Regions from separate parts of the Woeseia sp. D3-10 genome, predicted to be linked through region 2. Evidence: riboswitches for the same ligand, from Rfam matches in the RefSeq annotation. Region 2 holds a riboswitch; the other holds the start of a gene.
What was found. A riboswitch is a leader RNA that binds a small molecule or an ion and turns the genes downstream of it on or off. The one in region 2 is predicted to bind cyclic di-GMP.
Positions count from the first base shown of each region.

Region 1 (4,181 bases), 1.6 Mb from region 2:
TCTGGCCGGTGCGAACGGCATTTTGGTTAACGTCACTGCTGGAATGGATTTGTCTATCGGTGAATTCCAGGAAGTGGGCAACACGATCAAGGAATTCGCATCGGACGATGCGACGGTCGTGGTAGGCACGGTTATCGACCCGGACATGGGAGATCGGATTCGGGTAACGGTTGTAGCTACCGGGCTCGGCAAGCAGATGGCGCAAGCAAATACGCCAATGCGGGTTGTGCGTCGCAGTTACGACGCGCCGACCCCGGCACCGGCACCGGCGCCGTCTTCGGAGCCGAACTACCACACGCTGGACAAGCCGACCGTACAGCGCAAGCGTGCGGTAGGTGATGGCCTGGAAGAGCCTGGATTGCAAGACGACTTGCTGGATATTCCGGCATTTTTACGGCGTCAGGCAGACTAGAGCTGTCGCCGCAATAAAGCTCGTGTCACTCACTCTGCACGAGCCAGTGCCTCCGCTGTGGCCGGCCCGAATGATCGGGCCGGCCACTTTTGACGGGGAACAACGTTCAATATTCGGAGTCGGATGCAGCCTGTTTGCTGGATTGTGAGTAGCCGACCGGAGTGAATGGCTTGAACTTGATGGACGGTGTGCTAATCTTTCGCCCAATTTGAATGAGAGAATGGCTGTAAGCCATTGAAATATAAGTGGTGTTTCTACAACATGAACCACACGGGAACGACATTTCCGGCTAATTGACCCAGTCGGTGTTCTGCTGCCCGCAGCCACGGTTGCAACGCAGCCCATACAACCAGCGGACGTTCGAGATCGACATGGATACGGACCGGCCGCGGACAGCTTAGCGAGAATTTGTGGCAATGTTGCGACAACGAACTTTGAAAACGGCCATTCGGGCCACCGGCGTGGGCCTGCATACCGGTGAGAAGGTTTACATGACCTTGCGCCCGGCCGCGGAAAACACGGGCATTACCTTTCGACGTGTCGACCTCGACGAACCGGTGGATATTCCCGCAGATCCCAAGCTGGTTGGCGAGACCATGCTCGGCACAACCCTGGTCAAAGGCGATGTCAAAGTCGCGACCGTTGAGCACCTGATGTCGGCACTGGCGGGTCTGGGCATCGACAATGTGTACGTGGATTTGTCGGCACCGGAAGTTCCCATCATGGATGGCAGTGCGGCGCCGTTTGTATTCCTGCTGCAATCCGCCGGTATTGAAGAGCAAAACGCGGCGAAGCGCTTTGTTCGCATCAAGCGCAAGATTCGCATTGAAGAAGGCGACAAGTGGGCGCAATTGACGCCGTTCAATGGCTTCAAAGTCAATTTTGGTATCGACTTCAATCACCCCGTCTTCAATAAACTCAGTCAGCACGCTTCGATCGATTTTTCCTCGTCGTCGTTTTTAAAAGAAGTCAGCCGGGCCCGCACGTTTTGCTTTCTGCGCGATGTTGAAACATTGCGCGAACGAAACCTGACGCTCGGCGGCAGCATGGACAACGCTATCGTGCTCGATGACTACCGCATCCTGAACGAGGACGGCCTGCGTTACGCGAATGAGTTCGTTATTCACAAAATTCTGGACGCGATTGGCGATATTTATCTGCTCGGTCGCACGGTCATCGGTGAATTCTCCGCGCACAAGTCGGGCCACGACCTGAACAACAAGCTGATGCGGGCCATGCTCGCTGATACGACGGCCTGGGAAGAGGTCACTTACGAGGATGCGGCCAAAGCGCCTATCTCCTACGCGACTCCGGCCTACGCCTGAGTCAGGTGCCCGACTCCTGTCGGGCCACCCGAACCTGACAGCGCGCAACTTCCGGCACGTGCGCGCGCGCGGCCCGCAACAGCGCATCCGTCTCGAAACGCAGCCGTGCCGCCCACGCAGAGCTGGCGGCAACCACGACCAGTTCGTCCTTCTGGACGGTGGTTGATATCACGACTTCAGCTAAGTCTTTGTCCAGGCTCGATTTAATGAGGTCCGTGAGGTCCTGATTCTGGCGCGCACGACGGATAATTTTGTCGAGGCGTCCAGAGGACGATGAGTTCAGCAGCTTATCGAGGCGAATAATAGTCATGAAGTGTGACGCGCTAGGCGTTTTCAACGGACCAGAAGTGACCGGGTTCGACATTCTGGCCGTGCGATCTTGTAATGAAAAGCGTCATTATGCATATTGACCGCCTTGATAAGGGCATACCCGCCGAAAGCCGGGGACGCAAAACCACCGATCTAAGGGACGCTTCGTCCTAGGACAGCGGGGCTACCGAAGTGACCATCGACCATAGGCTGACAAAAACGACGCGGCGCCACGACTGGCAGCCGGGCCATGATTGCGGTGGTTTCGTTAGTGCAAGTACCTATGACTATACGCATCCGGGGCGTAGTTAATGAATGTAGTGATATTTGGCAAGGGGTTTGGCAAACCTCGACAGATCAGCCTGTCCGGCCCAACCGCGGGGCTGTTTGCAGCGCTGATAATTGGTGGTTTTTGTGGAGCGGCTTTTCTTGGCGGCTATTTTTACTCAGTACAGAACGGTTCCGGCGTAAGTCTGGAAACCACCGCTGTTCTGAATGCCGAGCTTGAATTGCAACGCGATGCCATTCTGACAACCCGGCAGGAAACCGAAGATACGCTGAACGCTTTGGCGCTGCGCATTGGGCAGATGAATGCGCGCGTGATCCGGCTGGATGCGCTCGGCCGCCGCCTGACCGAAATGGCGGACCTGGACGACGGTGAATTTGATTTTGATGCCATCCCCGCCCTCGGCGGCCCCGAAGAACCTGATTCCATCGGTTCGTCTGTCGCGGTACCTGAAGTATTGACCGCCATGCAGGGCCTGGCTATGCAGCTCGACAACCGGGAGGCGCAGCTTGGCGTTCTGGAGTCGGTGATACTTAATCAGAACCTGAACGACCGCGTCTATCCGCATGGCATGCCGGTCAAGTCCGGCTGGATGTCTTCCTATTTTGGTCGCCGTACTGATCCGTTCACGGGCAAGACGGCGAATCATCGCGGCGTTGATTTCGCCGGCAAGGAAGGCGCGGAAATTGTCGCGGTTGCGGACGGCGTCGTGACCTGGTCGTCAAAACGATACGGCTATGGGCAGTTAGTTGAAATTAATCACGGCAATGGCTACGCGACCCGCTACGCGCACAATTTGGAAAACCTCGTCGCTGTGGGTGAAGAAGTCCGCAAAGGCCAGACCGTAGCTCTAATGGGCGAGACCGGTCGGGCAACGGGGCCGAATTTGCACTTTGAGGTTCTGCACCGCGGCCAACGGGTTAATCCCGTGTCGTTCATTCGCAAGGGCTCCGCCGAGTAAGTCACCGTATTCCGGGCATTTACAGGTCCTCGATGCCAAGTGTGACAGCTGAGCCTTACGGCCCTTGGAATTTTCTCCTCTGGCCTCATAACCCCTTCTTGAATCAATAACAACAGATGCTCTGGACGGTAGTTGCCGGAACCCCGGTTCGGCAATTTGTCTGAGTCAGAGTAATCCGTGGTGCAAATTTCCAGTCAGTACGTAAAATACCGGTCTTTGTGTGTGGCCGTGGCGGCAGCGCCTCCGGCTGAATACCCTCTTGCAGGAGCCCTCAGTGGCAAATTTTCTTACTCGATTTTTTGGTAGCCGAAATCAACGTCTGTTACGGCAGATGTACAAGGTCGTAAAACGCATTAACGACTTGGAAGAGGGGGTCAAAGCGCTGGATGACGGTGCCTTGGCTGCGAAGACAGAAGAATTCAAGAAACGCCTTGCGGACGGGGCAACACTCGACCAGCTGCTGCCAGAAGCATTCGCGGTAGCGCGGGAAGCGGCCTGGCGAACGCTGGGCATGCGCCCTTTTGATGTGCAACTAATCGGCGGCATGGTTCTGCATCAGGGCAACATTGCGGAGATGCGAACTGGCGAAGGCAAGACGTTGGTCGCTACTTTGCCGGCTTACCTGAACGCTCTGAGCGGTAAAGGCGTGCACATCGTCACGGTCAATGAGTACCTCGCGCAACGTGATGCGGACTGGATGCGTCCAGTGTACGAATTCCTGGGATTGACGGTCGGCGTCACCCGTAGCGGGCAGACCCATCAACAAAAAGCAGAGTCTTACAACGCCGACATCACTTACGCGACGAATAATGAACTAGGGTTCGACTACCTGCGCGACAATCTCGCGTTCTCCGCAGACGATAAGGTCCAGCGGCCGCTCAATTTTGC
Region 1 is NZ_JBVVTW010000007.1:932,281-936,461, reverse strand. It holds gene ftsZ (cell division protein FtsZ) at 1-412, shown strand, start outside; gene lpxC (UDP-3-O-acyl-N-acetylglucosamine deacetylase) at 829-1,737, shown strand; gene AC0L8N_RS04940 (DciA family protein) at 1,739-2,047, opposite strand; cyclic di-GMP riboswitch class I at 2,151-2,238, shown strand; gene AC0L8N_RS04935 (M23 family metallopeptidase) at 2,358-3,293, shown strand; gene secA (preprotein translocase subunit SecA) at 3,568-4,181, shown strand, end outside.
Region 1: linked by a shared signal. The riboswitch ahead of AC0L8N_RS04935 (M23 family metallopeptidase) and the one ahead of AC0L8N_RS11670 (FAD-binding oxidoreductase) in region 2 are both predicted to bind cyclic di-GMP.

Region 2 (4,181 bases):
ATATCAGCGAATGCGGCAACCGACCAGGCGGACGCAACCTTCATCTCAATCTCGGCACTGGCAGAGACGACGTTATTCGAGCCAATGTCGTTGTTGCTGAGTTCCTCAAACCCGTAGCCCCGCACGCTGCTGCTGCCGCCCGCTTTGAAGCGGTATCGATCCGGCAATTGGGTTACCGATAGCGCAAACGGTTCGCCGTCGACGGTGCCGGTGATGTCGCGCACATCGGCATCGCTGTAACCGAGCTCCGCGCGCAGTAAGACCTTCCAGCGATCACCGTACAAATAGCTGCGGCGGCTGGAAATGTAGAACTGGGTGAAGTCCCGCTCTGAGCCCCACGCTTCGTTGCCGGTAAACAACCATGCACGCTCGCGATGGCCCTCCGTCTCAAAGGCTTTGCCGCGCACCGCCGGCCAATCCCACTCAATACCAACGGCCAGGGTACTGACCGTATTGCGGAACAAACCGCTGAATCGCGGATCGTCCGCAAACGCGATGATATCCGGTGCAGAATCTGTACCCGGACGGTAATCGAATGATTCGCGGATGAGCTCCACATAGACAGTTTCCAGTATTTGCTGGAAGCCCTGTTTGCGGTCGCGCACATGGAGCCGCCCAAAGCGGGCATTCAGATCCTGGACCTGGCCATTGGCAAGCGTCACGAAATCTTCGTCATTTTGCTGCCGCTTGAATTCCAGATCCTGGTTGTCGTAGCGCAACGAGGAGCTCGCTACCCAGTATTGACGTTGTGCGGTTCGGCGAGGGATGCGGTAATCGGCACGAATAGAAAACTCGTCATCAATTTCCCGATAGCCGGTACCGACGTCTATCCGATCACCTTTGGTAGAAAGACGATGCCGGCTCCACAAACCCTGCAATCGAATTCCGGTGTCGGTGCCATAGCCGAGAGAACCCTGATAGGTATTCTTTGTATCGCCTTCAAGCTTGGTGTGCAGATTGACCACCGGCGGTGATTGCTCGAACATTCGTTCTTCGCGCACTTCAATGTCAGTGAAATAACCAGTACGCCACAAGTCGAGTCGAAACTGCTCCAGCAGCTCCGCATTGTAAGGTGTGCCCGAATCAAAGCGCGCCACATTCTCGAGCACCCAGGGCTTCAGTATGTCCTGTTCAAAAATGACGTCACCGAATAACACCTGAGGACCACTGTCCATAACAAGGTCGAGACGAGCTTCGTTCGCTGCAAGGTCCACCGAAATTTTTTGCTCGGTAAAACGCGCCTGCAGGTAGCCCTGAGTTTCGGCTGCGATCAGCAGCGACTTTTTCTGTTCTTCCCACCGGGGTTGATTCAGCACGGCACCAGCGGGCAATGGCCAGTTGCGCTTCCAGTTGCGCAGCTCGGCATTGTCAGCGCCGTCGCCCTTGAGCTCAATATTGGCAACGGCAATGCGCATCGGTTCGCCGGGACGGACTTGCACACGCATGCGCCAGTTCTCGCCATCGACCGGAACCAATGTGGCCGTTATTTCTGGCTGGTAGTAGCCGTACGGTTTTAGCGCATCGCGTACCCGCTCTCGGGCTTCTTCGCTGAGCTCATCGAAGCGGCCGGCCGACACGCGGCTGTTGCCGGTAAAGCCAAAACGTTCGAGGTGCAACCGCACATTGCTCAGCAACGGATCTGAAATACCGGTCACCACATAATTCAGCTCGTTGGCGAGGGCCGGCTGTGTGAGCGAAATACCAAGGCACAGCCAGGCCAGGCGCTGCCGCATTCGTGAACTGAGTAACCGCACTATGTCTTAACCATGATCAAGGGGCCGTGCATTGTAATAGGACAAATCCGGGCTGCATGTAGTTTCGACAGCAATACCGCAAATCGGCGGCTGCGCAGGTGGCAAATGACTGAACATGCCGTTTCGGCTTCACCTGGCCAGCCTACCGTGCATAAGCGATTTAACATCATACAGCTAAGTGCGGACTGGCAAATTGACAGGCCCCTGAGGCCGTGCCACGATCATCCATCAATTGATAAAGGCACACCTGTCGAAAGTCAGGGTCGCAAAGCCACCGGTCTAAGGGGATACCTACGACAGCGGGGTTGCCAGCAGTTTCAGGCGTCTTGCGCCTGCGGCAGCCGCCGACCCTTCCCGCCGGTTGAACAACTTCGCGACTCTCGCCAATTGCCGACATTTTCCGTGTGCCGCAGGGAGTGGGAGATGGGCGCAAACATACTCAGGCAATCAGGTGCATTCCGCGTGCGCGGTACGGCCAAGCCATGCACGTTTCAACCTCAGGATGAACGCGAGTTGTTTCGCTGTTTCGCGCCCAGCGCCAACTTCCTGCCACCGTTCCGGCCTGCCGGTGCCGGCAGCGCGTCTACCGATTGCAATTCAACGACGGCAGGGACAGTGATTGATCTGACCGCATTGAATGCGATTCGTGAGGTCAATCTCAACAATTTCACAGTTACTGTTGAACCCGGCGTCCGCATACGGGACCTTGCCTCCGAGCTTGCGTCCCAGGGTCTCGAACTGGAAGGTTGTCACGACCTGATGGACCGAACGGTTGGCGGCGCCGTCGCCAGTGGCTGTATTGGTCCTGCCATGAGCGGTGAAGGCAGTCTGTTCGCGTCTCAACTTTGCAGCGCAAGATTACTCACCCCTAGCGGCGCACCACTTGAAGTTGATGCCAGCAAGAATAATTTGCTCAGTGCCTTGCGGCTAAGCTACGGCATGCTGGGTGTACTCTACGAACTGACCTTGCGAGTGCGACCGGTGCGACCGTTCACGGCCAGCCACCGCCGCTGCACGATCAGCGAATTCGCTGCTATTTCAGACAAAATTGCCCGGAGTCCGGCCGGTGTGCGCTTTTATCTGATGCCTTTCCGTGACCGGGTCTATCTCGACTTGCGCCGGCACGACAGCGGCAGCGCCGACGGCGGACGGTTGCCGTGGCGAATCAAGGACTGGGGAGAAAGCACGGTGTTGCCACACGTCTTCAAATCCCTCCGGCACCTCGTGCCGGTCAACGGCGTTCGTTACCGTTTGATCGACGAGATCAGCAGCATCACTCAGGGTCTGGTCAACAACCGATTGGTTGAACACGGCAGCAACTCAACCATGCAAGCAAGCATCGCCCATGCTCAAAAAATGAATTACTCAACCTGGCTGTTTCCCGCCAACGATTTCGCCATTGTCGTTCAGGCCTATCGGGACTTCTGTCAGCGCATACATAAAGAGAACGGCTTTCGTTGCGATATGCCGACAATGGGCTTTCGCTTGAACCGCGACTCATCGGCGTTGCTGTCGCCGATGTTTGATGAACCCATGATCGCGTTGCGCGCTATTTCCACGCAGTCTGCCGGCTGGGAGGATTTTGCCATCGACTTCGCCGAGTTTGCCCAGCACTGGGGCGGCATACCGTTGTTTAACCAGTCCCGCAGCCTTTCTCAGGATCACTCACGGCAGATCTTCGGTGAGCGTATCGAGTTTTTCCGAAAAATCCGCCGTCGGCTGGACCCGGAGAACCGAATGATGAATCCGTTTCTGTCTCAGTATTTTCTCTAGCGTGAACTGAGGCTGGCAACGCCAACGCCTGCCTGGCTCGGGCCGCACTCGCGCGCCCGAACGCCGCACCCGCCGACCGCTCCAATCCAAACAGCCTTCCCGCGCATCTGATTGACAGTGGCGAACGTCCTGTCTTACGCGTTGACTTGGGCATTGCGCCTCCGGAACTTAGTGTTATACTCAACTATAACACCAACATACCAAGGACAATCCAATGCCTCCCAGATCAGCATTTGTGCGTTTAGCGTTGCTAACGGTTTGCGTTTCGCTGGTAACCGCCTGTGGTGTGGGTGAGGCTCGCCTGGCCAGTGCCGAGACCGCCACAGCGCCACTGCCGGTGAGCGGCGTAAGTGCGTATATCACTGATTTATATGCCACTTATCAAGCAACCTCAACATTGGGTGCCGACGGCGACGCCGCCGTGCCGGCAAGGGTCAGCGGCGAGGTAATCGAGCTGTTGGTCGAAGAAGGCGACCGCGTTGTGCAAGGCCAGTTACTGGCAAGGCTCGACGGCCAGCGTCTGGCCCTGCAGGTCGAGCAGTCAGGTGCCGAATTCACTTTGCGCCGTACCGAGCTTCGCCGCCAGCAGCGTCTGCACGAGCACGGCCTCATCAGCGCCGCGTCTTTTGACAGCCTGCAGTACGACGTTGAAGC
Region 2 is NZ_JBVVTW010000007.1:2,541,681-2,545,861, reverse strand. It holds gene AC0L8N_RS11675 (autotransporter assembly complex protein TamA) at 1-1,733, opposite strand, end outside; cyclic di-GMP riboswitch class I at 1,985-2,067, shown strand; gene AC0L8N_RS11670 (FAD-binding oxidoreductase) at 2,178-3,527, shown strand; gene AC0L8N_RS11665 (efflux RND transporter periplasmic adaptor subunit) at 3,742-4,181, shown strand, end outside.